DNA from 2 places in the Microbacterium sp. Y832 genome. Region 2 is predicted to be linked to the other one. Evidence: riboswitches for the same ligand, from Rfam matches in the RefSeq annotation. Region 2 holds a riboswitch; the other holds the start of a gene.
The links. Region 2 has a riboswitch for thiamine pyrophosphate ahead of AC25YV_RS09090 (ECF transporter S component). Riboswitches for the same ligand answer to the same signal wherever they lie in the genome.
Positions count from the first base shown of each region.

Region 1 (15,365 bases), on a different contig from region 2:
CCGATGTCCTGGGGGAGCCCTTCGAGCAGGTGACACTGCCGCTCGGCGACGATGAGGAAGGCCCCGTCGTCGCAACCCTCGTGCGGCTGCGGGCGAACAGTCCGGTGCTGGGCGGTCTGTTCGGCGATCGCCGCCGGTTCGCGGACGTCGATGTGCTCTACGTGCACGGCTGGTCGGATTACTTCTTCCAGACGCGGCTCGCCCGTTATTGGGCCGATCACGGGGCGAACTTCTATGCGCTGGACCTGCGCAAGTACGGGCGCAGCATCCGCGAGGGGCAGACCCCGGGTTACATCGCCGATCTCACCGCGTACGACGCCGACATCGCGGCGGCGTTCGAGGCGATGGGGCGCAGCGCCGACGGGTCAGGGGAGCGACGCCTCGTGCTCTTCGGACACTCGACGGGCGGACTCACGCTGAGTCTCTGGGCGAGCCGCAACCCCGGCATCGCCGCCGCGGTCATCCTGAACAGCCCGTGGCTCGAATTCCAGCTGAGTGCCGTGACGCGTGCCGCGATCGCCCCCGTGCTGGGCCTGCACTCCAAACTTCGTCCGTTCGACCTGTGGCCGCAGATGGATGCCGGTTTCTATGCCCGCGCGCAGCGCGAAGTCGCGGATCCCGATGACCCCGTGACGATCGAGGCTGCGTGGCGCCCCGACCAGACGATGCCGGTGCACGTCGGATGGATGCACGCGGTCATCGCGGGGCACACGAAGGTGGCTGCGGGGCTCGCGATCGCGGCTCCCGTCTGCGTCCTGCTGTCGGCGCGCACCGCGATCCCGACGAGGTGGGGCGAAGACCTCACGAGCGCCGACACCGTGCTCATCGTCGACGACATCGCGCGCGCGTCGCTCAAGCTCGGGCAGTCGGTGACCGTCGAGCGGATCGACGGAGCCCTGCACGACGTGTTCCTCTCGCGACGTGAGGCACGCGCCGAGGCCTACGCCCGACTCGACCGGTGGGCGACGGCGATGCTCTCCCGCCGCTGACCCCGCGCTCGACCCCGAGCGGTGCGGGCGGTACGCCCGTTGCATCGACCATCACCCCCGCCGGGTGACGACCGGCGTGGGCGGGCGCGTTAGCGTGCAGGCGCGATGTCGTACGAGGAAGGCTCGATCGTTGTCGCCTTCGTGATCCCGCTTCTTCCGCTCAGCACTTATGGCCTACGCTGAGTCGTCTTCCATCCTGAGCAGGAGGTCCACAATGGGGCATTTGATCTACGGGGTTGCGCCGGCCATCCGCATCGAGGATCGGGCGCTGGATCACCTGCGTGTGGTGATGGTGACGAAGTTGCGGCGAGACGAGAGCTTCAGCTTCAACTGGGATGACGAGGGTCCGGTCGACGGCGACGACGCGATCCCCGGTGCGGGTCTTCACGGCACCGTGTGGATCTCGAAGAGCACCTCGCTGTACTTCAGCTTCGACGGCGATCGCGATCACACCATGAACAGGAAGTGGCTCGAAGCCCTCGCCATGTCGGCCAACAGCACGGCGGGTCTGCGGCTCGTGCCTGAGCCCGAATCGGACTGACAGCCTCGCTTTAGCGGTAGTTGACGTACTGCAGGTCGACGTCGAGATCGGCGGCCTTCAGCAGACGCTGGACCTCCTGAAGGTCGTCGCGGCTCTTGGACTGCACGCGCAGCTCGTCGCCCTGGATCTGTGACTTGACCGACTTGGGGCCCTCGTCGCGGATGATCTTCGAGATCTTCTTGGCGTTCTCGGACGAGATGCCCTCTTTGAGCGTCGAGACGATGCGGTACTCCTTGCCGCTCGCCGTCGGCTCGCCTGTCTCGAGGCTCTTCAGCGAGATGCCGCGCTTGATGAGCTTGGACTGGAAGACATCGAGCACGGCCTTGGCGCGCTCTTCGCTGTTCGCCTTGATGAGGATCGACTCGCCGCTCCACGCGATGGACGCGTCGGTGCCTTTGAAGTCGTAGCGCTGCTCGACCTCTTTGCGCGCCTGGTTGAGGGCGTTGTCGGCCTCTTGCTGGTCGATTTTCGAAACGATGTCGAACGAGGAATCTGCCATGCCGCGAGTCTAGTCGCGGCTTGCGATGCGCACCCCGGGTGCAAACGCTTGCAAGAGGCGGGTCGATGATGCTCGTTCCCTGCGTGTAGGAGGTCACGAACGTGTATCGAGATCGTTTCGCGAGGTTGCACGGCGTGGCGATCGAGATGACAATGTAAGCGCTTACATTTCTTGTGAGCGGGAAAGCCGGTCTCGCCCGGCGCTTCGCGCCGCGAAGCCGGCATACCCCTACAGCATTTGAGAGAGGCACACCGATGACGGTGAAGAAGAAGGGCGTTCTCGCGTTCGGCGCGCTCGTCGCAGGCAGCGCCATGCTGCTCGCTGGCTGCTCGGGCGACAGCGGCGGCGGCGAAGAGACCGGCGGCGGCGAATCGAAGGCCGGCGAACTGACCGTCTGGGTCGACGCTGAGCGCATCGACGCTCTGAAGGATGTCGCCTCCGAGTACAGCGACAAGACCGGTGTCACGGTGAACCTGGTGTCCAAGGACACCGACACCATCAAGGACGACTTCATCCAGCAGGTTCCGACGGGCCGCGGCCCCGACATCGCGATGGGTGCGCACGACTGGGTCGGCGAGCTGTCGACGAACGGCGTCGTCGCCCCGATCGAGCTCGGCGACACCGCAGAGGGCTACCTGCCCGTCGCGATCCAGGCCTCCACGTACGAGGGCACCACCTACCTCCTGCCGTACGCCGTCGAGAACATCGCCGTGCTGCGCAACGCCGACCTCGTGCCCGACGCGGCGACGAGCTTCGACGACATGATCGCGAAGGGTCAGGCCGCGGGCCTTGACCAGCCGTTCGTCGTCGAACAGGGCGCTGAGGGCAACCCCTACCACCTGTACCCGTTCCAGACGGCGTTCGGTGCACCCGTCTTCGGGCTCGACGCCGAGGGCAACTACGACCCCGCCAAGCTCGAGCTCGGCAGCCCCGGCGGCTTCGAGTTCGCCACGTGGCTCTCGGGTCAGGGTGCGAACGGCACCGGTGTCTTCAACACCGACATCGACGGTGACATCGCCAAGCAGTCGTTCCTCGACGGAACCGCGGCCTTCTGGCTCACGGGCCCTTGGAACGTCGGCACGGCCGTCGACGCGGGCATCAACGTCGCGATCGACACCATCCCCAGCCCGACCGCCGAGCCCGCTGCTCCGTTCGCGGGGGTCAAGGGCTTCTACCTCAGCGCCGAATCCGAGAACAAGGTCGCCGCGAACGACTTCCTCGTGAACTACCTCGGCACCGAAGAAGTCCAGCTGAAGCTGTTCGAGTCGGGCAATGTGCTCCCCGCTCTGACGGCCGCCGCCGACACGGCATCCGCTGACCCGATCGTGGGCGGCTTCGCCGCGGTCGGCGAAGAGGCCGTGGCCATGCCGGCGATCGCGCAGATGGGCTCCGTGTGGGAGTACTGGGGCATCGCCCAGGCCGAGATCATCAACGGTGCTGACCCCGCGGCGACGTGGCAGAAGCTCGTCGACGATGTGACGGCTGCCATCGGCTGACGTCCTGCGTATGCCGGGGCTCGGTCTTCATACGAGGACTGAGCCCCGGCATCCCGCTACGATCACGCATTATCGGCAGAGTCGCCACATCGGACTGCCCGTACGCAACGGAGGCTGCGAGTGACGAGCAACTCGCTCGAAGAACGCACGACGGACCCCGCGGCCGACCCGCGACGCATGAAGCGATCGAAGCAGGCCGCTCGCATCGCGGATGCCGCGTCGCTGGGTGTCAAGGGATGGATCGTCAAGATCGTCCTGCTGGGGATCCTCGACGCGCTCGCCGTGTTCGCGCTCTTCGTGCTGCTGAGCAACCGCGAGTGGCTCGTGGCCGGGCTCGTCGCGGTCACCGCGGCACTGCTCAACTGGATCTACCTGTCGCGTCGCAAGCTGCCGGCGAAGTATCTGGCGCCCGGCGTCATCTTCCTGCTCATCTTCCAGGTCTTCGCGCTCGTCTACACCGGCTACATCGGCTTCACCAACTACGGCACGGGACACAACGGCTCCAAAGAGCAGGCGGTGTCCTCGCTCATGGCCTCGGCGCTCGAGCGCGTGCCGGACTCGCCGACCTACGACGTCACCGTCGTGTCGCAGCTCGGCCAGTACGGCGTCCTCGTGACCGACCCGGACGGCGAGGCGTTCTTCGGCACGAACGAGCAGCCCCTCGAGCCGGCGTCCGGAGCACAGTTCGACGGCGGCAAGGCCGTGGCGCTCGATGGTTGGACGTCGCTCACCTTCGCCGATGTGCTGGCCAACCAGAGCGTGATCGAGGAACTCGCCGTTCCCGTCTCGGACGACGAGAACGACGGCCGGCTCCTCACGCCCGACGGGCAGCGCGGCTACCTCTACACCTCGGCGCTGATCTACGACGCGGATGCCGGCACGATGACCGACACCCGCAACGGCACGGTCTACACCGACACGGGCGTCGGCGCGTTCACCGCAGAAGACGGCTCGCAGCTCATGCCGGGCTGGACGATCGTCGTCGGGTTCGACAACTTCGCCCGCGCCGTGACGGATGAGAGCATCCGCGGACCGCTGTTCTACGTGACGCTGTGGACGTTCGTCTTCGCGATCGTGTCGGTGGCCACGACCTTCTTCCTGGGGCTCTTCCTCGCGATCGTGTTCAACGACATGCGGATGCGGGGACGCAAGTTCTATCGCATCCTGATGATCCTGCCGTACGCGTTCCCATCGTTCCTCTCGGCGCTCGTGTGGGCGGGCATGATGAACGAGAGCTTCGGGTTCATCAACCAGGTGCTGCTCGGCGGGGCCGCGGTGCCCTGGCTTACCGACCCCACGTTGGCTAAGGTCTCGGTGCTTCTGGTCAACCTCTGGCTCGGCTATCCGTACATGTTCCTCGTGTGCATGGGGGCGCTGCAGTCCATCCCCGACGATGTCGTCGAAGCCGCCAAGATGGACGGCGCGCGATCGTGGGGCATCTTCCGGCTCATCAAGCTGCCGCTCCTGCTGGTGACGGTCGCACCGCTTCTGATCGCGTCGTTCGCGTTCAACTTCAACAACTTCAACCTGATCTACATGCTCACAAACGGCGGGCCTCGCGATTCGTCCGCCGCGATCAACGTCGGCCACACCGACATCCTGATCTCGATGGTCTACAAGGTGGCCTTCACGGGTCAGAACCGTGATTACGGTCTCGCATCCGCCTTCACGATCCTCATCTTCATCGTCGTCGCGGTGATCTCGATCATCAGCTTCCGACGCACCAAGGCGCTCGAGGAGCTGAACTGATGCCCGAATCCTTCCCCGGCAGCACCAGCGGCCTCTTGGCTGGCGAGGCGCAGGCCCTGCACGAAGACCGCCGTCGCGGCCGTCGCTCGCGGCGTCGCGCCGACGCCGACTTCTACGAACGCCCCAAGACATTCGGGCAGTGGTTCCGCGCGACCGGCTGGCGGCACCTCGTCGGCATCGCGATGATCATCTTCTCGACGTTCCCGCTGCTGTTCGTGCTGTCGTCATCGCTCAACCCCCGCGGCACGCTCACCGGCTCCAACGCGCTCTTCTCGACGGTCGGCTTCGAGAGCTACATGCGGATGCTGAGCGACCCCAACAACCCGTACGTGAACTGGTTCTTCAACACGCTCGTCGTGGCCAGCGTCACGGCCGTCGGCACGGTGTTCCTGGGTGGCCTCGCGGCATACTCCTTCTCGCGCATGCGCTTCACGGGGCGACGGATCGGCCTCGTGTCGATCGTCATCGTGCAGATGTTCCCGCAGCTGCTCGCCGTGGTGGCGCTGTTCCTTCTCATGTCGGCGATCGGCGACTGGTTCCCCGCGCTGGGGCTCGACACCCACCTCGGCCTGATCATGGTCTACCTCGGCGGTGCCCTCGGCGTGAACACGTACCTCATGTACGGGTTCTTCAACACGATCCCCGCCTCGATCGACGAAGCGGCCAAGATCGACGGCGCCGGTCACGCGCGCATCTTCTTCACGATCATCCTGCGCCTGGCTGCCCCGATCCTCGCGGTCGTCGCGCTGCTGTCGTTCATCGCGTCGTTCAGCGAATTCGTCATCGCGAGCGTCATCCTCATCGAACCCGAGAAGCAGACCCTCGCCGTGGGTCTGACGAAGATGGTCTCCAATCCCCGCTACGCGGATTGGAGTGCGTTCTCGGCGGGAGCGGTGATGGCCGCCCTGCCGGTCATGGCGCTCTTCCTGATCCTGCAGAAGTACATCGTCGGTGGACTCACCGCGGGCGCTGTCAAGTAGCCGGCGATGCCGCGGATCTGAGGCAGGCTGGCGATCATGACCCTTCAGCCCCACCACGACGGTTCACCGCTCTACGTCTCGAACGGCACACCGCAACTCGGCGAGACCGTGCAGGTGCGCGTTCGCGTGCCGCACGGGTACGGGCCGCTGCGGGCCGTGCGCACGCGGTCGAACCCCGATCACGAACCGAGCTGGACGGATGCCGCCTTCATCGGCTCATCCGACGGCTGGGACTGGTGGGAGGCACCCGTCACGGTGCACAACCCGCGCCACGGCTACCGCTGGGTCTTCGTGCACGAAGACGGACGGGTGCAGTGGCTCAACCAGGCCGGCCTGCACGAGATCGAGACGCTCGACGCCGACGACTTCGCACTGGTCGCCTATCCCGCCCCGCCCGCGTGGCTCTACGACGCGGTCATGTACCAGGTGTTCCCCGACCGGTTCGCGCGGTCGGCGCAGGCGGATGCCCGTGCCGTGCCGGAGTGGGCGCAGCCGGCCGCGTGGGACGACCCCGTCGACCCCGTCTCGCCGGGCCGCTCGCAGCAGTTCTACGGCGGCGACCTCGACGGGATCACCGAGAAGCTCGACCACCTCGTCGAGCTCGGGGTGAACGTCCTGTATCTCACCCCGGTCTTCCCCGCGGCATCCAATCATCGCTACGACGCGTCGAGCTTTCTCTCGGTCGACCCGCTGCTGGGCGGGGATGAGGCGTACATCCGGCTCATCGACGCGGCGCACGCCCGCGGCATCCGGGTCATCGGCGACCTCACGAGCAACCACTCCGGTGACCGTCACGAGTGGTTCACCTCGGCCTTCGGCCACCCCGGCGCCGAGACCGAAGACTTCTACTACTTCCGTGACGGCAACACCCGGTACGAGTCGTGGCTGGGCGTTGCGAGCCTGCCGAAGTTCAACTGGGCGTCGCCCAAGCTGCGGGAAGCGTTCGTCGACGGACCGGACTCGGTCGTCGCGCGATGGCTCAAGCCGCCGTACTCGACGGACGGATGGCGCATCGACGTTGCGAACATGACGGGGCGCCTGCGAGACATCGACCTCAACGCCGAGGTGCGCCAGCTGCTGCAGGCGACGATGCGCGAGATCAACCCCGACGCGATCCTGCTCGGCGAATCGACCAATGACGCCGCGAGCGACCTCCATGGCGACGGATGGCACGGGGCGATGACGTACCCGTCGTTCACGCGGCCGCTGTGGGGGTGGCTGTCCGAGCCGACGGGGCAGTCCTATCTCACGGCCGAGGGTGCGGAGTGCACCGAGCCGTGGTTCTTCACGCAGCCGCTGGGGGGGATCCCGCGCTACACCGCGCGCCAGTTCGTCGACGCCGTCGTGCGCTTCACTGCGGGAGTCCCGTGGCGCGTTCGCCTGGGCAACATGCAGCCGCTGGATACGCACGACACCGCGCGGTTCGCGACGAATGCGGCGCCGGGCACGGTCCCCGTCGCCGTCGGGCTGTCGATGACCCTGCCGGGACTGCCCGTCGTGTTCGCGGGCGACGAGTACGGGCTCGTCGGGGTCGATGGCGAGTCGAGCCGCACACCGATGCCGTGGGGGAGCGAAGACGAACCCGCCGTCGCCGAGCGGCTCGCGCTGTACCGTTCGCACATCGCGCTGCGGCGCGCGCACCCCGTGCTCGGCACGGGCGGGCTGCGATGGCTGCACGTCGACGACGAGACCGTCGTGTTCGCCCGTGAGTCGGCCGACGAGACGGTCGTCGTGCTCGCGACGCGCGGCGACGCCGATGTCGAGCTCGCTCCCGGCGCCGTGCCCGACGCCGCCGCGTCGCTGCTCGTCGGCGAGGCGACGCTCGCACGGGCGGCGGACGGCTCCGTCGCGCTCTCGGCCGAGGGTCCCGCGTTCGCCGCGTGGTCGCTGCCCGGCGTGCGCGTTCCCGCCTGAGCGGCGGAGCGAGGCGGGTGCCCGCGTGCAGAACGCGTGACACCGGGTCGCGACCGAGCGGATGCCGCCGCTGGGCCCCGTTGCCGTCTCATGGCCCCTAGCGGAGCGGCGTTCGTAGACTGAGGGGATGCGCCCGCTCACAGAAGTCGGACTTCGAGCCGCGATGGCCAACGCATCGCACGATGACCTGCGGCTGCTCACGGTGCCGGCAGACTTCGTCATCGCCGACTGGGACCACCTCGACTTCTATGCGTGGCGGGATCCCCGCACGCGCTCGCGTGGCTACATCGTCGCCGAGATCGACGGGCAGCCGCACGGAGTGGTGCTGCGCGCCGCCGAGGGGTCCTCCCTCGCGCGGTCGGCCATGTGCAACCTCTGCCACACGATGCAGCCGGCCGATCAGGTGGCGCTCTTCACGGCCCGCAAGGCGGGCGATGCGGGCGAGCACGGCGACAGCATCGGCACCTACATCTGCTCCGACCTGTCGTGCCACGAGAACGTGCGGCTGGCGGCGCCGCTCGCGCCGAGCGAGATCCGCGCGAGTGTGGATCGCCGGATCGACGGCACCCGCGCGCGGGTCGAGTCCTTCGTCGCCCGAGTGCTCGAGACGGCGGGCTCACGTCGGTGACGGCCGCCGAGAAGTGGGATGCGCTCCTTCGCGATGCGGTGGATGTCGCCGCTGCCACCTGCCGATGCGCGGGCGCGATGCTGCGCACGCCGAGCGCTCTGGGCGGCATGGATCTCAGCTGTATCGGCACCTGAGCGAGTCGATTTCGAACACCGGCAAGATGCGCGTAAGATTATGGATCGCGCCTCCGTTCGCCTGATAAAGCCGGGCGGGTGCGCACCCGGCGAGTTACCCAAGCGGCCAAAGGGATCTGACTGTAAATCAGACTGCTCAGCATTCGGGGGTTCGAATCCCTCACTCGCCACCACCCCAAGAAGCCCGGACGCTGAGGAACCTCAGCGTCCGGGCTTCTTCTGTGTCCGGCACGGCCACCGCTCCGCGGAACCCGCGAAGTCGCCGGGCGAGCGTCAGCTCGCCGCGAGCGTCGGACTGTTGAGCGAGATGGTGACGTGGGTCGTCACATGCTGCACGGTGCGTCCCACCGCGATCCAGGCGTTCGCGACGGTCGTCAGCACGTCGGCGAGATCGCCGTCCAGGCGCGTCGCGTAGTGGTCTGAACCCGAGTACACGCCCCCCTGCTTCGCCTGCTCGATCGCGTCGTAGATCGCCGTCATGTGGTCGCCGTCGGTGCCCCCGTCGAGCAGGGGATACAGCGACCAGTGGGCGCGCGCACGGATGCCGGTGGCCTCGAGCTGCACGGGCTCCGCGCCGAGCGCATCCACACCCGCCGGCAGCTCGCACTGCAGCTCGCCGGGGCAGCCCCGGGAGAGCAGGATCGCCGCCGACACGTGTGCTCCGCCAGAGGCCGCGGCGGCGATGACGTCGCGCAGATAGCGCAGCACATCGGCCTCAGCACCGCCCACGAAGGTCGAGATGTCGTTCGTTTCGACGGTCACGGCGCTCGCGTCGGCTACGGAGAGCGCCCCGAGGATCACGTCGACATAGGCGGAGTCGTAGACCGAGAGGGTGAAGCGCGCGCCCACCCCGTACTCGGTCGGAGTGAGCGGGTTCTGATCCGTCGTGGGGGGCATGACGCACCACCATAGCCGCTGCCGGGAATCGGCTACGCTCGTCGTGACACGGGAGCTCGGTAAGCCGGGCTGAGAGGAAGGCTCCAACCTTCGACCGTCGAACCTGATCTGGGTAATGCCAGCGCAGGGAGGCATCTCTTCTTCACCCGTGCCCGATCAGAGGGGCACACCCATGCGGAAACACCACGCCTTCGTGGCATCCACCCTCGCGCTCGCGCTCGGCCTCGCCGGGTGCGCCACCGGGTCGGCTGCCTCGCCCGATGACCCCGAGAAGGTCACGTTCGCGCTCGACTGGGCGCCGAACACGAACCACATCGGGGTCTACGTCGCCGACGCACTCGGTTACTTCGACGACGCGGGCCTCGACGTCGAGATCCTGCCCTACGCCTCGACCTCGGTGCCCGAACTCGTCTCTGCCGGTTCGGCGGACTTCGGGCTGGCAGGTCAGGCGGGTGTGCAGCTGGCTCGCACCGCCGGCCGCGACGTCGTGTCGGTCTTTCAGGTGACGCAGTCCGACACGGGTCGGCTCGTGATCCTCGGTGACCGCGACGACATCGAGCGACCCGCGGATCTCGACGGCGGAGTGTTCGGCGGCTTCGGCTCGCCGCTCTACGGCGCATTGGCGCGCGCCGTGATCCAGGGCGACGGCGGCGACGGCGACTTCGAAGAGGTCGTGCTCGACACCGGTGCCTACGAGGCGTTGAGCCAGAACCGCATCGACTTCACGCTCTCGGTCTCGACGTGGGAGGACATCCAAGCCGACATCGACGGACACCCGTATCGCGGGTTCCGGTACCAGGACTACGGCGTGCCCGACCTGCACTCGACCGGGATCATCTCGAGCGACGCCTACCTGGAGGCGAACCCCGAGACCGCCCGGGCGTTCGTCGCAGCCGTGCAGCGCGGGTACTCGTACGCCGCCGCCGAGCCCGAGAAGGCGGCCCGCATCCTGATCGAGGCCAATTCGGACACGCTCGCGGCCGCCGAAGAGCTCGTCACCCGCAGCGCGAAGCTGCTCGCAGAGCAGTACTTCGTCGCCGAAGGCGTGGCTATCGGCGAAGTCGTGCCCGAGAAGTGGGAGGACTTCGGCGCGTTCCTCCTCGACAACGGCATCCTCACGGACGCATCGGGTGAGACCGTGACCGAGGCGCCCGACTGGTCGGAGTACTACTCCACCGACTACCTCGAGTGAGCAGAATCCGCGGCTCGGCCGCCGTCGTTCTTCCGCCGGTCATCGCCGCCCTGGCGATCCTGATCGTGTGGCAGTCCGTCGCGAACGCCGGCCTCGTCGCGGGTGGAGTGCTTCCGTCGCCGCTCCGGATCCTCGAGCAGGGGTTCGGCGAGCGCGACGTGCTGCTGCGGCACACTCTTCCCACCCTCACAGCCACGGCGCTGGGGTTCACGCTGTCGATCACGCTCGCCGTCGTCACCGCGACCACCCTGGACTTCTTCGTGCTGGGGCGCCGAGCGGCGATGCCGCTGCTCATCGTGAGCCAGACCCTGCCGCTCATCGCGCTCGCACCACTGGTCGTGCTGTGGTTCGGGTTCGGCCTGCTTCCGAAGGTGCTGCTCGTCGCGTTCGTCACGTTCTTCCCGATGGTGGTGGGACTCATGCGCGGTTTCGCATCAGCCGATCCCGACGCCGAGCACCTGCTGCGATCGATGGGGGCGGGCAAGCGCACCGTTTTCCGCATGGTCCGACTGCCGTCGGCGATGCCGTCGTTCTTCTCGTCGCTGCGCATCTCGATCACGTACGCCGTCGTAGGGGCGATCTTCGCGGAGTACGCCGGCGCAGTCGCGGGCTTGGGCGTCTACATGCAGAGTGCCAAGAACGTGTTCCGCACCGACCTCGTGCTCGCCGCTGTCGCGGTCAGCTCCGTGCTGACCCTGCTTCTCTACGGTCTCGTCGGGCTCATCGAGCGCCTCGTGCTGCCGTGGCTGCGCGTCGAGAAGGGAGCAGCGCGATGAGTGCCGGCGGCCTGGAGCTCACCGGCATCCGCAAGAGCTTCGACGGGGTGCCGGTTCTCGATGATCTGACCGTGTCGGTCGCGCCCGACGAGATCGTGAGCCTCATCGGCCCGAGCGGCAGCGGCAAGTCGACGCTCCTCTCGCTTCTGACGGGGGAGCTCGCCGCCGATTCCGGCCTCATCCTCTTCGACGGCGCTCCCGTGTCGGCGGGGGAGCGACCGTTCGCTTTCATGCCGCAGCGAGATGCCCTGCTGCCGTGGCGGCGCGCTCTGGACAACGCCGCGATCGGTCTCGAGGTGGCAGGCGTCGGGCGGCGCGAAGCGAGGCGTCGCGCCGGTGAGCTGTTCGACGCCTTCGGGCTGTCCGGCAGCGAGCGGCGCTATCCCCGGCAGCTGTCGGGCGGCATGCGGCAGCGGGTGTCGCTCGCGCGCACCGTGGTGCAGGGCCAACCGCTGCTGCTGCTCGACGAGCCCTTCGGCGCGCTGGATGCGATCACCCGGGACGAGATGCAGGAATGGCTGCTGGCGGTGTGGGCGACCCACCGGTGGAGCGTTCTGCTCGTGACCCACGACATCCGCGAGGCGGTTCGGCTGTCCGACCGCGTGTACGTCATGTCACGCCGCCCTGCGCGGATCGTCGGTGAGACGGTCGTGACGCGGGACATCCCGCGTGGCGAAGGGTTCGTCACCGACCCGCGCGTGCCCGCCCTGGAAGAGAGGTTGCGCGACCTGCTGCGTGCGGGCTAGGTGCGTAGGCTCGCGTCATGAGCGTCGATACCTATCTGAACCCCGTCGCCCGTCACTGGCGGACCGAACGCTCGCCCGACATCCGCGGCTTCCACGCCTCGCTCCCGGGGTACGCCGTCACGAGGCTCGTCGAGGTGCCCGACCTCGCGCGTGAGCTCGGCGTGGCGCGCGTCTTCATCAAAGAGGAGGCCTCACGCCTGGGGCTTCCCGCGTTCAAGATCCTGGGGGCCTCGTACGCCGTGTCCCGGGCGCTGACCGAGCGGGTCGGAGAGCGAGGGGCGCTGCCTCTCGCCGACCTCGAGCAGCGCCTGCGGGCGTCGGGGCCTGTGCGCCTTGTCGCTGCGACCGACGGCAACCACGGCCGCGCGGTCGCCCACATGGCACGCCTGCTCGGTATCCCCGCCCGCATCCACACGCCGGCCGACATCTCACCGGCGGCGAAGGGGGCGATCGAGTCCGAAGGGGCGCAGCGCATCGAGCGGGATGCACCCTACGACGACGTCGTCGCCGCAGCCGCGGCATCCGTGGGCGATGCTGACGTGCTCATCCAGGACACGTCGTGGCCGGGCTACGAGCAGGTTCCGCACTGGATCGTCGAGGGGTATTCGACACTCGTCACCGAAGCCGACGCGCAGCTCGCAGCTGTGGGAGCCCGCGCAGATGTCGTCGTCGTGCCCGTCGGCGTGGGCTCGCTCGCCGAGGCCGTCGTGCGCCACTACCGCTCGGGTCAGACGGCTCCCACGGTGCTCAGCGTCGAGCCGACGGCGGCGCCGACGATCCTCGAGTCGCTGCGTGCGGGGCGCCCCGTGACGGTCGAGACGGCGTCGACGATCATGGCGGGGCTCAACTGCGGCACTCCCACGACCGGTGGCTGGCCCGTTCTGCACGCCGGCCTTGATGCGGCCGTGACGGTGACGGATGCCGCCGCCGCGCGCGCCGTGCGCGACCTCGAGGCGCTCGGGGTCGATGCGGGGCCGTGCGGTGCCGCGACCCTCGCGGGCGCACGCGCGCTCGCCGCTGCATCTTTCGCGCCCGGCGAGACCACGCCCCTCACGGCCGAGGCGACGGTGCTGCTGCTCAGTACCGAGGGCCGAGCAGCGAACCCACTGCCGGACCTCGACGCTTAGACGCCGACGCGTTCGAACGCGTCGAGGCTGATGCCGTCGTCGAGGACGACCTTGGCCCACTCGCGTGCCGAGTGCAGCGAGTGATCCCGGTAGTTGCCGCATTCGATCGCTGAGACGGCCGGCACATCGGATTCGACGGCCTCGTCGGCGATGAATCGCAGGGCACTCGTGAGGGCCGCGACGACGTCGGCGACAGCCGGCTCGCCCCACATGAGCAGGTGGAAGCCGGTGCGGCAGCCGAACGGAGAGATGTCGATCACGCCGTCGATGCGGTCTCGCAGCAGCCCCGCGAGCATGTGCTCGAGCGTGTGAAGCCCCGCCGTCGGGATCTCTCCCGCGTTGGGCTGCACGAAGCGCACGTCGAAGTTCGTGATCGTGCCGCCCGAGGGGCCGTGCTCGACCCCGATCCGACGCACGTACGGCGCCTTCACGGCGGTGTGGTCCAGGGTGAAGCTCTCGATCTCGGCCATCAGGTCCTCCTCGCGATGCGGTGTGTCCATCCCATCAGATCTTCTTCGATCCGGATGCCGCGGGGCGGGGGATGGGCGAAACTCCCCACCGCGCCGATGGGTGGTGCGTGCCAGGATGGGGGCGGGCCCCGCCCGTGAGAAGACAGGAGCGACGATGACCGTGTCCGGGTATCCGACCGAAGAGCCGACGCGTTCCGGTTCGCCTTCATCGCTTCTCCGCGCCGCGATCTGGGTCGCCATCGGCGCACTCATCGCCGCCGCGATCGTGTGCGTCGTGTGGATCTTCCTCGGCGAGCAGAACGGCATCGTGGGGCGCGCGTTCCTCACGATCCTGCTGCTGGTCGGCTTCGCCGGCGTCGCGATCCTCGACGCACACCTCGCCGAGCGCCGCCCCGCATGGTTCGCGCTTTCCAGCATGGTCGGTTGGGTCGTGCTGCTGCTCGTGGGCGCCGTCATGATCTGGATGCCCGAGCGCTACGCGTACTCGGGGATCGGCCGGTTCGTGCAGTACCTCGTCATCGTGCTCATCGTGCAGCTCGCCCTGCTGCACATCCGCCTCTATATGAAGGCATCCCGCCGCTACGTGACGGGCTTCACGCAGGTCGTCACGGTCATCACCATCTCGCTCGTGGTCGGCCTCGCGGCGCTGCTGTCGGTACCGCTCGTGCTGTGGGAGTACGTCACCTTCACCGATCTGTACTGGCGCGTCATCGTGGCCGTCGCGATCCTCGCCGCCGTCGGCACTGCGCTCGTGCCGCTGGTCAACGTGCTCTTCGCTCCCAAGAAGGCGCCCGCGCACGACGTCTATGGCTCGCCGGCCCACCACCCCGCGCAGCTCCCGCCCGCGCCCGGGTACGGCGAGCAGCAGCCGCAGGGCCAGCCCCCGCAGCTGCCGTGGCCGACGTTCATCGACGGCGTCACGCCGCTGCCGATCATGCCCGACGGGCAGCCCGACTGGGGTGCCTACTACTCGGGGTACCCCTCGCCGGGGGCGCACATCGTGGGACACCCCGCGCCGGCTCCCGAGCCCGCTGCGCCGCAGGCCCCGCCTGCCGGCTACGAGGGCTTTCCGCCGCCCCCGCCGCTGCCTCCGCGCGGCTGACGCCCGCGGCATCCGTCGTCAGCGCGCGAGAAGCTCCAGGGCGGCCATCGCGGCGTTGTGGCCGCCGATGCCGCTGACGGCGCCGCCGCGTCGCGCCCCCGAACCGCACAACAGCACGGCGGGGT
Region 1 covers NZ_JBYHFM010000002.1:261,747-277,111, reverse strand. Annotated here, with positions in the region: gene AC25YV_RS04115 (alpha/beta hydrolase) at 1-989, shown strand, start outside; gene AC25YV_RS04110 (DUF7882 family protein) at 1,204-1,530, shown strand; gene AC25YV_RS04105 (YajQ family cyclic di-GMP-binding protein) at 1,541-2,029, opposite strand; gene AC25YV_RS04100 (sugar ABC transporter substrate-binding protein) at 2,284-3,525, shown strand; gene AC25YV_RS04095 (ABC transporter permease subunit) at 3,703-5,274, shown strand; gene AC25YV_RS04090 (sugar ABC transporter permease) at 5,274-6,254, shown strand; gene AC25YV_RS04085 (glycoside hydrolase family 13 protein) at 6,291-8,168, shown strand; gene AC25YV_RS04080 (FBP domain-containing protein) at 8,296-8,796, shown strand; gene AC25YV_RS04075 (hypothetical protein) at 8,793-8,930, shown strand; tRNA gene AC25YV_RS04070 (tRNA-Tyr) at 9,019-9,103, shown strand; gene AC25YV_RS04065 (YkoF family thiamine/hydroxymethylpyrimidine-binding protein) at 9,204-9,827, opposite strand; TPP riboswitch at 9,866-9,974, shown strand; gene AC25YV_RS04060 (ABC transporter substrate-binding protein) at 10,000-11,019, shown strand; gene AC25YV_RS04055 (ABC transporter permease) at 11,016-11,795, shown strand; gene AC25YV_RS04050 (ABC transporter ATP-binding protein) at 11,792-12,541, shown strand; gene AC25YV_RS04045 (diaminopropionate ammonia-lyase) at 12,559-13,668, shown strand; gene AC25YV_RS04040 (S-ribosylhomocysteine lyase) at 13,665-14,138, opposite strand; gene AC25YV_RS04035 (hypothetical protein) at 14,293-15,240, shown strand; gene AC25YV_RS04030 (phytoene desaturase family protein) at 15,259-15,365, opposite strand, start outside.
Region 1: linked by a shared signal. The riboswitch ahead of AC25YV_RS04060 (ABC transporter substrate-binding protein) and the one ahead of AC25YV_RS09090 (ECF transporter S component) in region 2 are both predicted to bind thiamine pyrophosphate.

Region 2 (15,365 bases):
CCGTCGCGACGGCGCGTCCGCGGACGCGCTGGACGGCGAGCTCCCGCGCCTCGAGCAGCACGGCGCCGGCGGGGCGAGCGGGCGCGGGCGGATGAGCGGGCGGGTGCCCCGGAACCCAGACGCCACCGGCGGCGAGCTCGACGGCGCGCCCGCGCAGCACGTCGTCGACCGGCCCGTCAGCCACGACGCCGCCCGCACCCAGCACGATGACGCGTGTCACGAACGGCAGCCACACCGCGACCCGGTGCTCGACGACGACGAGGGTCGCATCGTGCGCGTCGAGCATCGCCGCGACGGCCGTGCGCACTTCGGCGACCCCGTCGGGGTCGAGGTTGGCCGTGGGCTCGTCCAGCAGCATGAGTCCCGGCCTCATCGCGAGGGCCCCGGCGAGCGCGAGCCGCTGCTTCTGGCCGCCGGACAGCTGCTTCGTCGGCCGATCCAGCGCCACGTCGAGTCCGACCGCGTCGAGCGAACTCGCTACGCGCCGCCAGATCTCGTGGCGCTCGATGCCGAGGTTCTCGCAGCCGAACGCCACGTCGTCGCCGACACGGGCGAGGATGACCTGCGAATCCGGGTCTTGCAGCACGAGACCGGCCCGCCCTCGGGTCGCTGCAGCGGGCACGCCGTCGAGGAGCAGCTCACCCTCGGACTCCCCCTCCTCCTCGCCGCCGAGCACTCCCGCCAGTCCATGCAGCAGCGTCGACTTTCCCGAGCCCGACGCGCCGAGCAGCAGCACGCGCTCGCCGGGCTCGATGCGGAAGGTCGCGCCGCGCACGGCCCACGCGTGACGGGACGCGTGACGCCACCCCCACCCGCGCGCTTCGACGACAGCGGGCCGCGATGCGGTGCCCGGCACGGCTAGACGCGCACGCGGGCGGCGCGCCCGGACGCGAAGCGGTCGAGCGCGCCGGTCGCCGCGAGGCCCCTCGCGAGCACCCAGGACAGCGCACCGGCGATGACCGCCCCCGAGATGAGTGTGCTGATCATGTAGACGACGGTGAAGGTCACATCCGCTCCGGGATACCACAGGAGCAGGTTGTTGATCCCGCCGGCCAGCGCGGCGCCCGCGCCCGCCAGCACCGCGACGGGGAGCGACCAGCGCTTGTAGAAGAAGAGCAGGAAGATCAGCTCGGCGCCGAGTCCCTGCACGAGACCGGCCTCGATCGTGAGGAACCCGCCCCACGTATTGCCGACGAGCGCCGACACGACAGCGGCGAGGGTCTCGGTGTAGATCGCGGCGCCCGGCTTGCGGATGATGAGCGCTCCGAGCACGCCGGCGAAGAGCCACGGACCGTCGAGCAGGCCCTGGATGCCCGGCGCGAGCGGTTCGAGCAGGGTCTTGGGACCCAGATAGCCGATGTTCCACAGCAGGAAGATGAGTCCCGCCGCGACGCCGATGACGCTGGCGACGACGATGTCGACGACTCTCCACCGCAGGCTGCGGACGGTCGTCGACCGGGTGGATGCGGACGTGGCTGTAGGCATCGGATGCTCCTCCCTGCGCCGGCATGATCCGGATCAGGTTCGACGGTCGAAGCGTGGATCGCTTCCTCTCAGCCCGGCTCACCGGACTCCCGTGGTTGTGCCGATGAGTATATCCGTGTGACCTGCGTTGTACCGTAGGCGGGTGACACCCGACATCACCCCGCCCCCGACGCGACGCGCGCTGCGCAAGCAGGCGGCGAACCGGTCGGTGACGGCGACGCTCGAGCCCGACGCCGCTCTCGGGGTCGCCGGGACGACGACCGAGGTCGCCCTGCCCTCCCGCGCATCGGCGGGCACGAGCACGGGGCCCACCGTCGGCGGTCGCGCGCTGACCTGGGTCGACCCGGCCGCTCTCGGCACGTCGTCGGCTGTCACCGAGGCTGGGCCGGACCTGCTCGCGCGCGCCCCGCGGCGGTCGCCGCTGCGTGCCAGTGTGCTCATCCCGGCTTCACTCGTGACACTCATCGTCGGCGCCTACGCCGCCACGACGCTGCTGTGGCCGTTGCACGCCGTCGCACCGACGGTCGAGGCGATCGGCGTGCAGCCCGTCGCCGCAGCCGAGGCCGCTCTGCCGTGGCCTGAGGTGGGCGCGGCCGCCGTCGCGGTCGAGGGCTTCGACACACAGCTCGCGTCGATGCCCGAGCAGGTCAGCATCGCGAGCATCACCAAGGTCGTCACGGCGCTCGTGGTTCTCGAAGAGATGCCGCTCGCGCTGGGCGAGGCCGGACCGGAATACCAGTTCACCGGCTTTGACCGCGCCCGCTACTGGCAGTACCGGGCCAACGGCGAATCGGCGCTCGACGTTCCCGTCGGCGCCTCTCTGACGCAGTACCAGATGCTCGAGGGCATGCTCATCGGCTCCGGCAACAACTACGCCGATCGCCTCGCCACGACGCTGTGGCCCACCGACGACGTCTTCGCCACAGCGGCGAACGGCTGGCTGCGCACGCACGGTATCGAGGGCATCGAGGTCGTCGAGCCGACGGGACTGGATCCGCGCAACGTCGCCACGCCGGCGGCCCTGCTGACCCTCGCGCAGAAGGCCCTCGCCCACCCGGTGATCGCCGAGATCGTCGCGAAGCGCTCCGTCGACCTTCCCGGCGTGGGCGTCGTCGAGAACACGAACCGCATGCTCGAGGACCCCGGCGTCATCGGCCTCAAGACGGGCACGCTGGACACCTGGAACCTGCTGACGGCGAAGGACATTATGGTCGGCGACACCCGCGTGCGCGTCTACGCGTCGGTCCTCGGACAGCCCGACGGCGAAGCGCGCGTCGACGTCTCACGTGCTCTCTACGCTCAGCTCGAGGCCGAACTGCAGCCGCGCCCGTCGGTGACGGCGGGCGCGACCGTGGGGCGGGTGACGACGGCGTGGGGCGCGAACTCCCCCATCGTGACGGCCGAGGATGCCACCGTCGTGCTGTGGAACGGCAGTGCCGCTGACGTGTCGACCACGTTCGACCTCGGCGAGGCACGTGCGAAGGGTGACACCGTGGGCGAACTGTCGGCTGTCGGGCCGCTCGACCAAGCCGCTGTGCCGCTGCGTCTGGCCGAAGACATCGAAGACCCGGACGCCTGGTGGCGGCTGACGCACCCGCTCGAGCTGTTCGGACTGACCCGCTGATCGATCAGGCGAAGCGCACCGTCTGCTGAAGACGCGTGCGCACGTCGAAGACCTCGGTGCCGCCCATCGGTCGTGCACCGGCGATGCCGCGACGAAGGATCGTCGTCAGCGCGCTGCGCGACACGATCGCGACGGGCGTGCCGCGCACCTTGCCGAGCTCGTCGATGGGGTGGGCGACATCGTCGTCGGGCAGCACGACGATCGCCCCTCGGAACCGCACGCCCGCGGCGCGCGCCACGACGCGGGTGCGGGCGACGAGAGTCGCAATCGGCGCCCCGGTGACGCCGTCGCCGATGAGCTCGCCACGGCGCAGTCGCACCGGCGCGCCCGTGTCGATCGACTGCACGGAGTAAAGCCCGCTCGGGCCGAGCACGATGTGGTCGATCTTGGCGTCGGGTGCGTCGCTGCGGCCGGCCGCGCGCACGTCGTGCCAGACGGTGTAGCCCATGCCGAGATCGGCGACGATGCGGGCCGTCGCCTCTTCGGCGAGCGCATCGGCGAGGAGCTCGCGCACGTGGTGGGGCGCTGAGCGCACGAGGGCGGGGTCGTAGGGATCGTCCAGTTCGACCCCGCGTCCGACCCACTCGCGCATCAGCTGCAGATAGCGCTCGCGGTTCCACCCGCCGGGGTGACCGTGCGACCGGGCGCGGGGCCGCGTGTCAGCGGTCGGTCGCGGCGGCCGCCACCCCGCGGCATCCTGCGTGAAATCCGGCGCAGCGTGCGCGCCGAACCCGTGACCGCGGTCGTACGCCGCCCGCGCGTCACTCGTGCCGACGAGCTCCCACGCACGCTGCACCTGCACGAAGACGGTCGCATCGCCTCCCGTGTCGGGGTGCGTCTGGCGCAGACGCAGGCGATAGGCGCGGCGCAGCGTCTCATCGTCGGCATCGGGAGCGACGGCGAGCACGTCGTAGGCCGACGCCGAGAGTGGACTGTCGAACACGCACCCTCCCGAGCGGATGCCGCGGCCGCGGCGGCTTACAGGTTATGCCACGTCGCCTTCAGCGTCGTTCGGTGCGACGCGCATAGGCGGCGGCACCGCGGCTGGACAGCGCCAGCAGGATCAGGATGTCCAGGCTCAGCGACACGAAGGTCGTGCGCAGCGTGATGTCCTGACCCTGCGCCCACCACGCGACGAACGACGACGTGATCGAGATGACCGAGACGAGCATGACGATGATGCGGGCGACGTTGCGCCCGCGAAAGACCAGCACGCCGAACGTCAGATCCAGCAGCAGAGTGAGCGCACCCACTCCCACGATGAGCGCGATGACCCTCTGGCCGGTCACGGAGTCCTCGCGCATCGACGCGAGCTCGTCGGCGTCGGGCAGCATGAGCCAGTCCCACCCGAACGCGATGCCCAACAGCAGGACCGCGCCGGCGATCACACGCAGGATCACCAGCACGAACCCGGCCACGATCGGGGCGGGTCGGCGCATGCCGGGGTCGTACCCGGTGGGCACGAGCAGACGCGAGGCCGGTTCGAAGGCGGGGCGCTTGTGTGGCATCTCGGTCATGTCGTCACCTCCGCGATGGCGCGCACATCGATGATCGGCAGGTCGCCGTCGGTGCGGATGCTGTCGCCGCCGCCGTTGCGCGAGTGATAGCCCGTCGAGAAGTCCCGGATCACGTCGACGGTGACACGGGGATCGGCCCCGGTCACGGTCTGCACGATGTGGTCGCGCTCGACGTCGGTGTCCGCGTCGATGCGGTGCGTGATCTGCAGGGTGAACAGCGACAGCCCGACGCTCGTGTCGAACGTTCCCGCCGCGAGCCAGTCGACCCGGCGGCCGCCCGGCAGCAGCCAGCCGTCGGGACACCTCCAGAAGCGCACGTGGTGCCGCTGGGCCGGATTGCCGTCGACCTCTTGCTGATACGCGAAGTCCTGCTGCCGCCCGAACAGGAACAGCGGGCTGACGGGTGCTTCGTGGTAGCTGCGCCGTCGCAGCGTCGAGGTGACGATGTTCACCGACGATGCGAGGGTGACGGGGTCGGCCTTCGTCCAGCCGGCCGCCCGCATCGCCCGTTCGATCTGCTCACCTTCGCCGAGGAAGGCGAGGTTGACGGGGTCGCCGAGCAGTCCGTCGCTCGTGCGCGCGCGCCCGATGAAGTAGTCCGGCACATAGATCGTGGTGAGGATGCGGTGCAGCCGCGGCAGCACGAGGTAGGCCAGCAGCAGCCAGAACAGCACGGCGAACAGCACGCCCCACCAGCCGACGTGGAACGTCTCGGTCAGGCTGAGGTATGCCAGCCAGACCGCGGCGAGACCCGCGAAGACGAAGAAGAACCCGTCGATCGCAACCCCGATCGACACGGCGCGGCGTCGGGTCGTCATGCCCACAGAGGCGTGCGCGGCTCGTATCCGAGGGCTTTCTCTCCGAGATCCGGTGCGAGCTCGTCGATCGTCGGCGGTGACCAGTGCGGCGAACGGTCTTTGTCGACCAGCTGTGCACGGATGCCCTCGAGCAGGTCGGGCTGCGTGTGGGCGAACCACATCACGAGCCCGTACTCCTGCGCCAGCACTTCGCGCAGGCCCGACGCTGCGCGGGCCGCGCGCACGGATGCGAGCGTCACGGCGAGCCCTGTCGGCGACAGCTCGCCCAGCACCTCGGCGGCCGCGTGCGCATCGCTCTCGGGGCGGGCCCGCAGCCGCTCGACGATCTCGGCGACACTGTCGGCCGAGAACGCGTCGTCGATCCACGCGCGAGAGGCCTCGAGGCGCGAGGGGGCGGGGGTCTCGTCGAAGAGCAGGACGATCTCTGTCGGGGTCGCGGGGTCGGCGCGCGTCTGCAGCGCGTGGCGCACGTCATCGAGGCGTTCACTCGCGACGACGTGGTCGGCGAAGCCGGCGTAGACGGCATCGGCGGCATCCATCGTCGCCCCCGTGAGCCCGAGGTACTCACCGATCCGGCCCGGGGCGCGAGCGAGCAGCCACGTGCCGCCCACGTCGGGAGTGAAGCCGATCCGCGTCTCGGGCATCGCGAGCTTGGAGCGCTCGGTGACGATACGCACGGCCGCGTGGCCTGCCAGACCGATCCCGCCGCCCATCGTCACGCCGTCGGCGAAGACGACGACGGGCTTCGGGTACTCGGCGATACGCGCGTTGAGCGCATACTCCTCACGGAAGAACACCCCCGCCGCCTCGGCGTCGCCCTGCCGGATCTGCGCCGCGAGACCGCGCACGTCGCCGCCGGCGCACAGGCCCCGATCGCCCGCGCCGTCGATCAGCACGATGTCGACGTCGTGGTCGTCCTGCCAGGAGTCCAGGGCCGCGGCGAGGTCTCGGACCATGCCGAGATCGAGCGCGTTGATGGCGCGCGGCCGGTTGAGCGTGAGGCGGCCGAGGCCCGCTTCGGCGCGGACGAGGACCTGGGGTTCAGAGGCATCGGTCACGCCCGCAAGGCTACCGTCCGCCCCGGGAGTGTCCACCGCCCACGTGGCAGACAGCGATCGGGGCGGTTTTCGGCCAGGATAGGGGGGCACGGTTCACACGACGAGGGGTCTCGACATGCCCGAAGGACACGTGGTCGAGTTCGACCGTGTCTCGAAGCGCTTCGGCGCGATCTCCGCGGTCGCGGGGCTGACGGCACGTGTCGAACCCGGGCGGGTCACCGGGTTCCTCGGGCCGAACGGCGCGGGCAAGACGACGACGCTGCGGATCCTTCTGGGGCTCGTGCGAGCGACGGAGGGCGTCGCCACGATCGGCGGCACGCCGTACGCCAAGCTCGACCACCCCCTGCGCACGGTCGGCGCGGTGCTCGAAGCCTCGAGCTTCCACCCCGGCCGCACGGCGGCGAACCACCTGCGCGTCTACGCCCGCGCGGCGGGCCTCGATGACGCGCGGGTCGATGACGTCCTGGGGCTCGTGGGCCTCGCGGATGCCGCGGGGCGCAAGGTCGGCGGATACTCCCTCGGCATGCGCCAGCGTCTGGGGCTTGCCACCGCCCTGCTCGGCGACCCGGGCGTGCTCGTGCTCGACGAGCCGACGAACGGACTCGACCCCGAGGGCATCCGCTGGATCCGCGGGTTCCTTCAGCAGCTCGCCGCGGAAGGGCGCACGGTGCTCGTCTCGTCGCATCTGCTCAGCGAAGTGCAGCAGACCGTCGACGCACTCCTGGTCATCTCGCAGGGCCGCCTGGTCTTCCAGGGGAGGCTCGAAGACCTCGCCGATGCGACCGAGTACGCCACGGTCGTGGACGCACCCGAGCGCGCGCGGCTGACAGAAGCCCTCGACGCGGCGGGTGTGGCGTACGACGTGCTCCGCTCGGGCCTCACGGTGCGCGGGCTCGGTCCCGCAGACATCGGCCGGATCGCGGCGGATGCGGGAATCGCGCTGTCCTCGCTGGAGCGTCGGGGCCCCGCGCTCGAAGAGGTCTTCCTCGAGCTCGTGAGCGGTCAGCGCGTGCATTCGGCTGCGACGGGCCTCAGCGCGCGTGACGATCGGGCGGCCGATGCCGTCGACGCGCCTGGCCACGAGGGAGGTGACCCGCGATGAGCCTCGCCGCTGCAGCCCGGTCCGAGACCACGAAGCAGTTCACGACGTCGATGTGGTGGATCCTCGCGATCATCCTCGTCGTGTACGTCGGTTTCACGGCCGCCGTCCTCGGCGGCGTGTTCGCCGCGACCGCATCGGGAAACCTCCCCGGCGAGGCGATGCTGCCGGCTGATGGGCTGTCCGCCACGCTCTACAGCACGGCGACGACCGTCGGGTACGTCTTCCCGCTCCTGATCGGCACGCTCATCGTGACGGCGGAGTTCCGCCACAAGACACTCACCCCCACCTTCCTCGCGACGCCGCAGCGCGGCACGGTGCTCTCGGCCAAGGTGCTCGTGGGCATCGCACTGGGGCTGCTGTACGGCGTGCTGGGCATCGTCGCCTCGGTCGGCCCGGGCGCGGCGTTCCTCGCCGCCTTCGGCCTCGACACCGATCTGGGGTCGCCGGAGACCTGGGCGATGCTGGGGCGGATGCTGCTCGCGTACGTCCTCTGGGTGATCGTCGGCATCGGAGTCGGGGCGCTCGTGCGCAACCAGGTGGGCGCCATCGTCGGCGTCCTGGTGTTCACGCAGTTCCTCGAACCGGTCGGCCGGGCGGCGGCATCCTTCGTCGAGGGCCTGTCCGACGTCATCCAGTTCCTGCCCGGGGCGGCAAGCGACGCCCTCGTCGGAGCGAGCGTCTTCGCGGTCGCCGCCGTCGACTCGGCGGGCATGCAGTGGTGGGCCGGGGGCCTCGTGCTGCTGGGCTACGCCGTCGTGCTGCTCGTCCTCGCGTATGCCACGAGCTGGCGGCGCGACGTCAGCTGACCGGCGTCTCGGCGATCGGGATCGCGCCGGTCGCGATGTCGACGACGTCGGCCGGCACGGCCGAGACGTCATCGAGCTGCAGCGCCTGCACGAGCGCGAGCCCGTGACGCGTCGTCAGCACGATACGCGCGAACTCGGGGTGCCCGTCGAGGTCGATCACCACACTGGGACGCCGTCGTCGCACGAGGACGAAGTCGGATCCGCCCGCTGACTTCCAGGTGCCCATCGCGATCACACCGCGCACATGCGTGCCGGGCGACGGCACGCCGCGCAACCACGTCCACGCGTCATCGGTGAGCTGCACCTTGGCGATCTCGGACCGCTCGACGAGCACGTTGCCTTTGCGCAATGCCAGCGCGCGCTCGGTTCCCGACAGTGCGACCTCGAGCCGCGTCGAGTCCAGAAGAAGCGTCACCATAGCCCCAGTCTGCCAGCGCCGGGCCTGGGGAGCCCGGATCGTTTGCTTACGGTGAAGCAACGATCCGTGACGCCCGGTGTGCGGGGCGGTGCCAGACTGGGACGGTGACCCTGCTCGATCCGGCGCCCGCCAGGCGGGCCGATGCCGCCGCGGTTCTGGACCGCGTCGCGGCAGGCGCGCGCGTCGTCGCCGACGATGCCGAGACGCTGCTCGGTGCGACGGGCGACGACTTCGAGCGACTGCTCGCCCTCGCCGGCGCGATGCGCGATGCCGGCGGCGCCGATGCCGGTCGACCGGGCGTCATCACCTACTCGCGCAAGGTCTTCATCCCGCTCACGACCCTGTGCCGTGACCGCTGCCACTACTGCGTCTTCGTCGACACACCGGGGCAGCTGCTGAAGAAGAACAAGCCCGCCTACATGTCGCCCCAGCAGGTGCTCTCGGTCGCCCGGCAGGGGGCTGCCCTCGGCTGCAAAGAGGCGCTCCTCACCCTCGGCGACCGCCCCGAAGACCGCTGGCCCGAGGCGCGCGCATGGCTCGACAAGCACGGCTATGCGTCGACGATCGACTACGTCGCCGCCATGGCGCGCCTCGTGACAGCCGAGACGGGACTGCTCGCGCACGCCAACCCCGGGGTCATGACGCCCGACGAGTTCGCGACACTGCGCCCCGTGTCGCCGTCGATGGGCATGATGCTCGAGACGACGTCGCGGCGCCTGTTCGAAGAGCCCGGACAGGTACATTTCGGCTCGCCCGACAAAGACCCCGAACTGCGCCTCACCGTCATCGACGACGCCGGGCGGGCGCGTGTGCCGTTCACGACCGGCATCCTCGTCGGCATCGGCGAGACCGTGCGCGACCGCGCCGAATCGCTCATCGCCCTGCGCGACGCGCACGAACGGCACGGACACGTGCAAGAGATCATCGTGCAGAACTTCCGCGCGAAGCCCCGCACCGCGATGCAGGGCGCTGCGGATGCCGCGCTGCTCGAGTACGTCGCCGCGGTCGCGGTCGCCCGGCTCGTGATGGGCCCCGCGATGCGCGTCCAGGTGCCGCCGAACCTGTCCGACCGCGAGGAGTTCGCGCTGCTCGTGCGCGCGGGCGCCGACGACTGGGGCGGCGTCTCGCCGCTCACCGCCGACCACGTCAACCCCGAGCGCCCGTGGCCGCACATCGACGAGCTCGCCGAGCACACGGCATCGCTCGGCTTCACCCTGCGCGAGCGCCTGACGGCGCACCCCGAGTATGTGCGCAGCCCCGAGACCTGGCTCGCGCCCGAGATGCGGGACGCCGTCGCGGCGCTCGCGGATCCCGAAACGGGGCTCGCGCGCGAAGCGGACCTCGGGTCGGTGACCGACACCCCACGGCCGGTGGGCGGTGGCGGTTCGACGACCGGCTCGCGGGCCGGGGTCGCGCGGCGGCTCGCCGAGGCCGCGGCATCCGACCCCCTCTCGCTCGATGACGACGACTGGACGCTGCTGCTCGAGGTGTCCGGAGACGGGCTCGACGCCCTCACGGCGACGGCCGACGACGTGCGGCGATACACGGTGGGCGAAGCGGTCACTCTCGTCGTGAACCGCAATCTGACGTCGTCGGGCTTCCGGCGCGGTGGCTCCGACGCTCCGGACGAGTTCGATCTCGCCGATGCCGCCGCGATCGCCGCCGATGCGTGGGACCTCGGCGCGACCGAGATCTGCGTGCAGGGCCTCGTCTCGCCGAGCGAAGACCCCGGCGCCTACCTCGACCTCGCGCGCGCCATCGTGCGCGCGGCCCCCGGGCTGCACCTGCACGCCTTCCGACCGCAGGATGTGCGCGACCTGGCCGATCGCACGGGCCTCGGGCTCGACGCCGCGCTCGCGGCGATGCGCGAGGCCGGCGTCGGCACGGTCCCCGGCACCGGGGTCAAAGTGCTCAGCGAGCGCGTGCGCGCCCTCATCGCGCCCCGTGACCTCGCGATAGACACGTGGACCGACGGTATCGTGGCCGCCCACCGAGCCGGCTTCCGCTCGACGAGCGTGCTCTTCTACGGGCACGTCGAGACAGCCGCCGAGCGCATCGCCCATCTGCGCTCGCTGCGGCGCCTGCAGGAGGCCGCCAATGCGGCCGGCGCCGGCGGCGGGTTCAGCGAGTTCGTACCGATCCCCCTGCCCGGTCACGCGGGCGGGGTGCCCCTCGTCGCCGGACGTGCTCCTCTCGACGAGCATCGCGCCATGGTCGCGGTGTCGCGGCTGCTCTTGAGCGGCAGCATCCCGCACGTGCAGATCCCCTGGACGCGGGTCGGGCTGGACACCGCCGCCGAACTGCTGCGCGCGGGGGGCAACGACCTCGGCGGCACGCTCTTCGACGGTCGCGTCAAACCCGAGGCGGGGATCGAGTTCGGGCTCGAACTGCCCGTGGCGACCGCGTCGCGGCTCGCGGCTCGCCTGTTCCGGCCCTTCCGCCTGCGCACGACGGAGTACGGCACACCGACCCCGCGGCACGCTGCGGTGCCGAGCGAGGACGGGTGATGACGCGCGTCGAGGTCGCGATCGTCGGGTCCGGGTTCGCCGGACTCGCGATGGCGATGGAGCTGCGCCGCAGAGGCATCGACTCCTTCGTCGTGCTCGAGCGGGCGGCCTCTCTCGGCGGCACATGGCGCGACAACACCTACCCGGGCGTCGCATGCGACGTGCCGAGCCACCTGTACGGCTTCGCCGCGCACCCCAACCCGGACTGGTCGGGGCTGTACGCGCGTGGTGACGAGATCCGCACCTACCTCGAGCATGTCGCCGAGGTCGAGGGCATCCGGCCGCGCTTCGAATCCCCGCTGCTCGGCGCCGCGTGGCACGACGAGACCCAGACCTGGCGCCTCGACGTGGGCGGCTCACACCCCGGCGTCATCGAAGCCGATGCGCTCGTGCTGGCGTGCGGGCGCCTCACCGAGCCGAGGATCCCCGAGATCCCCGGACTCGAGACGTTCCCCGGTCCGCTCTTCCACTCCTCGCGCTGGGACCACGCCGCCGACCTGACCGGCCGCCGCGTCGCCGTCGTGGGCACGGGAGCGTCGGCCGTCCAGCTCGTCCCCGAGCTCGCCAAGATCGCCGAGGTGACGCTCTTCCAGCGCACGCCCGCGTGGATCGTGCCGCGCGGAGCGCATCCCTACACCGACGCCGAACGCGCCCGCTTCGCGGCACACCCCGATGAACTCGCCCGTCTGCGGGAGGCTCTCGACGTCGAGGGCGAAGCACGCTTCGCGTCGCGCTCGGGCGATCCGGATGCCGCGACCGCCGCCGCCGGGACCGCGACCGCCCACCTCGAGGCGCAGGTGAACGACCCCGCGCTGCGCGATGCGTTGACACCCCGATACGCCTTCGGGTGCAAGCGGGTGCTGCTCTCGGACGAGTTCTACCCCGCCGTCGCGTCGGACCGCGTGCGACTCGAGCCGTCGGCGCTCGCCTCGGTGCGCGAGTCGACGCTCGTCGCCGCGAGCGGCGCGCGGCACGAGGTCGACGCCATCGTGCTCGCCACCGGCTTCGCCTCGACGCGCCAGCCCTATGCGGAGTTCGTATGGGGCGAAGACGGAACCCTCGCGGAGCACTGGTCGGCGGGCATGACGTCGTTCGGCTCGACGGTCGTGAGCGGGTTCCCCAACCTCTTCGTGCTCAACGGTCCCAACGCCTCGCTCGGGCACTCCTCGTCGGTCCTCATGCTCGAGGAGCAGGCCGCCTACGCGGCCCGCGTCCTGGCATCGCGTGACGGGGTCTTGCGCGTCGATCCCGACGCCGAGCGCGCCTACAGCGCCGAGATCGATCGGCGCGCGGCATCCACCCCCTGGATCGCAGGCGGATGCCGCAACTGGTACGTCGACGAACGCTCCGGCCGGCTCACACTGCTGTGGCCCGGGACCGTCGCCGCCTTCCGTGAGCGGCTCGCCGCCGCGGACGGCTCGGAGTTCCTTCCCGCCCCCGTCAAGAGAGGCCACGTATGACACTTCGCACCGCCCAGGAAGTCCCCCTGCGTTTCGGATACAAGGCATCGGCAGAGCAGTTCGGGCCCTCCGAACTGGTGGATCTCGCCGTCCTCGCCGAAGAGGTCGGCTTCGACTCGGTCTTCGTCTCGGACCACTTCCAGCCCTGGATGCATGAGGGCGGCCACGCCCCCGCCGTTCTGCCCGTGCTGGGCGCGATGGGAGCCAAGACGTCGCGCGTCATGCTGGGCACGTCGGTGCTGACACCGACCTTCCGCTATCACCCCGCCGTCATCGCCCAGGCGTTCGCGAGCCTCGGCGTGATGTACCCGGGCCGCATCGTGCTCGGTGTCGGCACGGGTGAAGCGCTCAACGAAGTGACCCTGGGCATGGAGTGGCCCGAGTCCCCCGAACGATTCCAGCGTCTGAAGGAGGCCATCGCCCTCATCGAGGCCCTGTGGTCCGACGAGCGCGTCACGTTCGAGGGCACCTACTACTCGGTCAAGGACGCGACGGTGTACGACCGTCCGGCACCCGACCAGGCCGTGCCGATCTACATCGGCGCAGCCGGCCCCGCAGCCACACGCTTGGCCGGGCGCATCGCCGACGGCTTCATCACGACCAGCGGCAAGGACCCGGCGCTGTACGCCGACAAGCTCCTGCCCGCTCTTCACGAGGGCCTCGAGAAGGAGGGGCGCTCGGCCGACTCGATCGACACCCTCATGGAGGTCAAGGTCTCGTACGACCCCGACCGGCAGACGGCCCTCGAGAAGACGCGCTTCTGGGCACCGCTCGCGCTCTCCGCCGAAGAGAAGATGGGCATCCACGACCCCATCGAGATGCAGCGCCGCGGCGACGCGCTGCCGATCGAGCGCGCGGCATCCCGCTTCATCGTCTCGACGGATCCCGACGAGCACGTCGAGCAGATCCTGAAGTACCACGAACTGGGCTTCCGGCACCTCGTCTTCCACGACCCGGGGCACGACCAGGAGAAGTTCCTGCGCACGTACGGCGCTGAGATCCTGCCGCGGCTGCGCGCCCGCCTCGGAGCGTGACGACCCGCTGGGCCGTCGTCATCCCGGTCAAAGATCCCGCGCGCGGCAAGTCCCGACTCGCCGTCCCCGGGGTCGACCGGGTGGCGCTCGCCCGCGCGATAGCCCTCGACACGATCGCTGCGGCCGCGGCCTGCCCGGCTGTCGAGCGCGTCGTCGTCGTCGGCGATGACGGGGGCCTCGTCCTCGGAGCACTCGACATCGCGCACCTGCTGTTCGTGCCCGAGGGTGAGCCCCGCGGGCTGGACGCGGCGATCGCGACGGGCATGACCGCGGTTCCGCACCTGCCACGGGCGGCGCTCCTGGGCGACCTGCCTGCCCTCCGCCCCGACGACCTCGCGGCAGCGCTCGCGCTGGCGGCGTCCGTGGATCGCGGCGTCGTCGCCGACGGCGAGGGCACCGGCTCGACGCTCGTGACCGCAGCGGCGGGGGTTCCGTGGAGCTCGGCCTTCGGCGACGACTCGTTCGCGCGCCACGTCGAGCTCGGCTGCACACCGCTCGAGGTGGATGCGGCCTCGACCCTGCGCCGCGACGTCGACACCGCCGAGCAGCTGCACGCCGCGCGCGGGCTGGGACTCGGCCCCCGCACGGCGGCGATCGTGGGGTCGTAAGGGCGAACCGCGCGTCAGAGACCGGCGACGGAAAGGGCCGCGTCGACGATCTCGGACGAGGCTGAGGCATCGGTCATCCACAGCGGGGCGACGACGGCGCGCACCCCGAGGGCGTCGACGACGCCGGCGTGCGCCGCATCCTCTTCGGCCAGCAGCCACGAGTCCAGGATGCCGCCGGCCGAGCGCGCACCGTAATGCTCCGCGACGGAGGGCGCCGAGGTCTCGACACCGATCGCCGTGAGGCAGATGTCGGCCATGCCCCGCACGACGCGTCCGCCGATGATGGGCGACACTCCGACGACAGCGGCCGGCGTCTCACGCAGAGCCTCGCGGATGCCCGGTACGGCGAGGATCGGTCCCAGCGAGACGACGGGGTTCGAGGGCGCCAGCAGCACGACGTCGGCCGCCTGGATGGCCTCGATGACGCCGGGGGCCGGCCGGGCATCATCGATGCCCGGGTTCTCGAACGCGGCGGGCGTCAGCGCCGCACGGTGGCGGGTCCACCACTCCTGGAAGTGCATCCGTGCACCGTCAGCCAGGACGACGTGGGTATCGACCTCGGCGTCGGTCATGGGCAGCAGGGTCGCCCCGAGGTCCCACCGCGTCGACATGCGTTCGAGCACGCCGGTGGGGGTGAGCCCGTCACGCAGCCACCCCGTGCGCGCGAGATGGGTGCCGAGGTCGAGGTCGCCGAGGGTGAACCACGGCCATCCCGCGCCCCACTCCTGCAACTCGGCGTTGACCCGCTCGGTGTCACCCGCGCGACCCCACCCTCGGCCCGTGTCGTTGACTCCTGCGAGCGCATACATGATCGAGTCGATGTCCGGCTGCAGACGGACGCCCGACAGCCACAGATCATCGCCCGTATTGACCACGACGGTCGCGGGGGCTGCGCCACGGCGCTGCAGGGCGGCGCGCACGCCGAGCG
Region 2 covers NZ_JBYHFM010000004.1:86,489-101,853, forward strand. Annotated here, with positions in the region: gene AC25YV_RS09085 (ABC transporter ATP-binding protein) at 1-856, opposite strand, end outside; gene AC25YV_RS09090 (ECF transporter S component) at 859-1,485, opposite strand; TPP riboswitch at 1,479-1,588, opposite strand; gene AC25YV_RS09095 (D-alanyl-D-alanine carboxypeptidase family protein) at 1,628-3,109, shown strand; gene AC25YV_RS09100 (DnaJ domain-containing protein) at 3,114-4,052, opposite strand; gene AC25YV_RS09105 (hypothetical protein) at 4,111-4,626, opposite strand; gene AC25YV_RS09110 (LssY C-terminal domain-containing protein) at 4,623-5,444, opposite strand; gene AC25YV_RS09115 (enoyl-CoA hydratase/isomerase family protein) at 5,441-6,502, opposite strand; gene AC25YV_RS09120 (ATP-binding cassette domain-containing protein) at 6,618-7,604, shown strand; gene AC25YV_RS09125 (ABC-2 transporter permease) at 7,601-8,410, shown strand; gene AC25YV_RS09130 (hypothetical protein) at 8,403-8,828, opposite strand; gene cofG (7,8-didemethyl-8-hydroxy-5-deazariboflavin synthase CofG) at 8,933-11,335, shown strand; gene AC25YV_RS09140 (flavin-containing monooxygenase) at 11,335-12,795, shown strand; gene fgd (glucose-6-phosphate dehydrogenase (coenzyme-F420)) at 12,792-13,829, shown strand; gene cofC (2-phospho-L-lactate guanylyltransferase) at 13,826-14,437, shown strand; gene cofD (2-phospho-L-lactate transferase) at 14,452-15,365, opposite strand, start outside.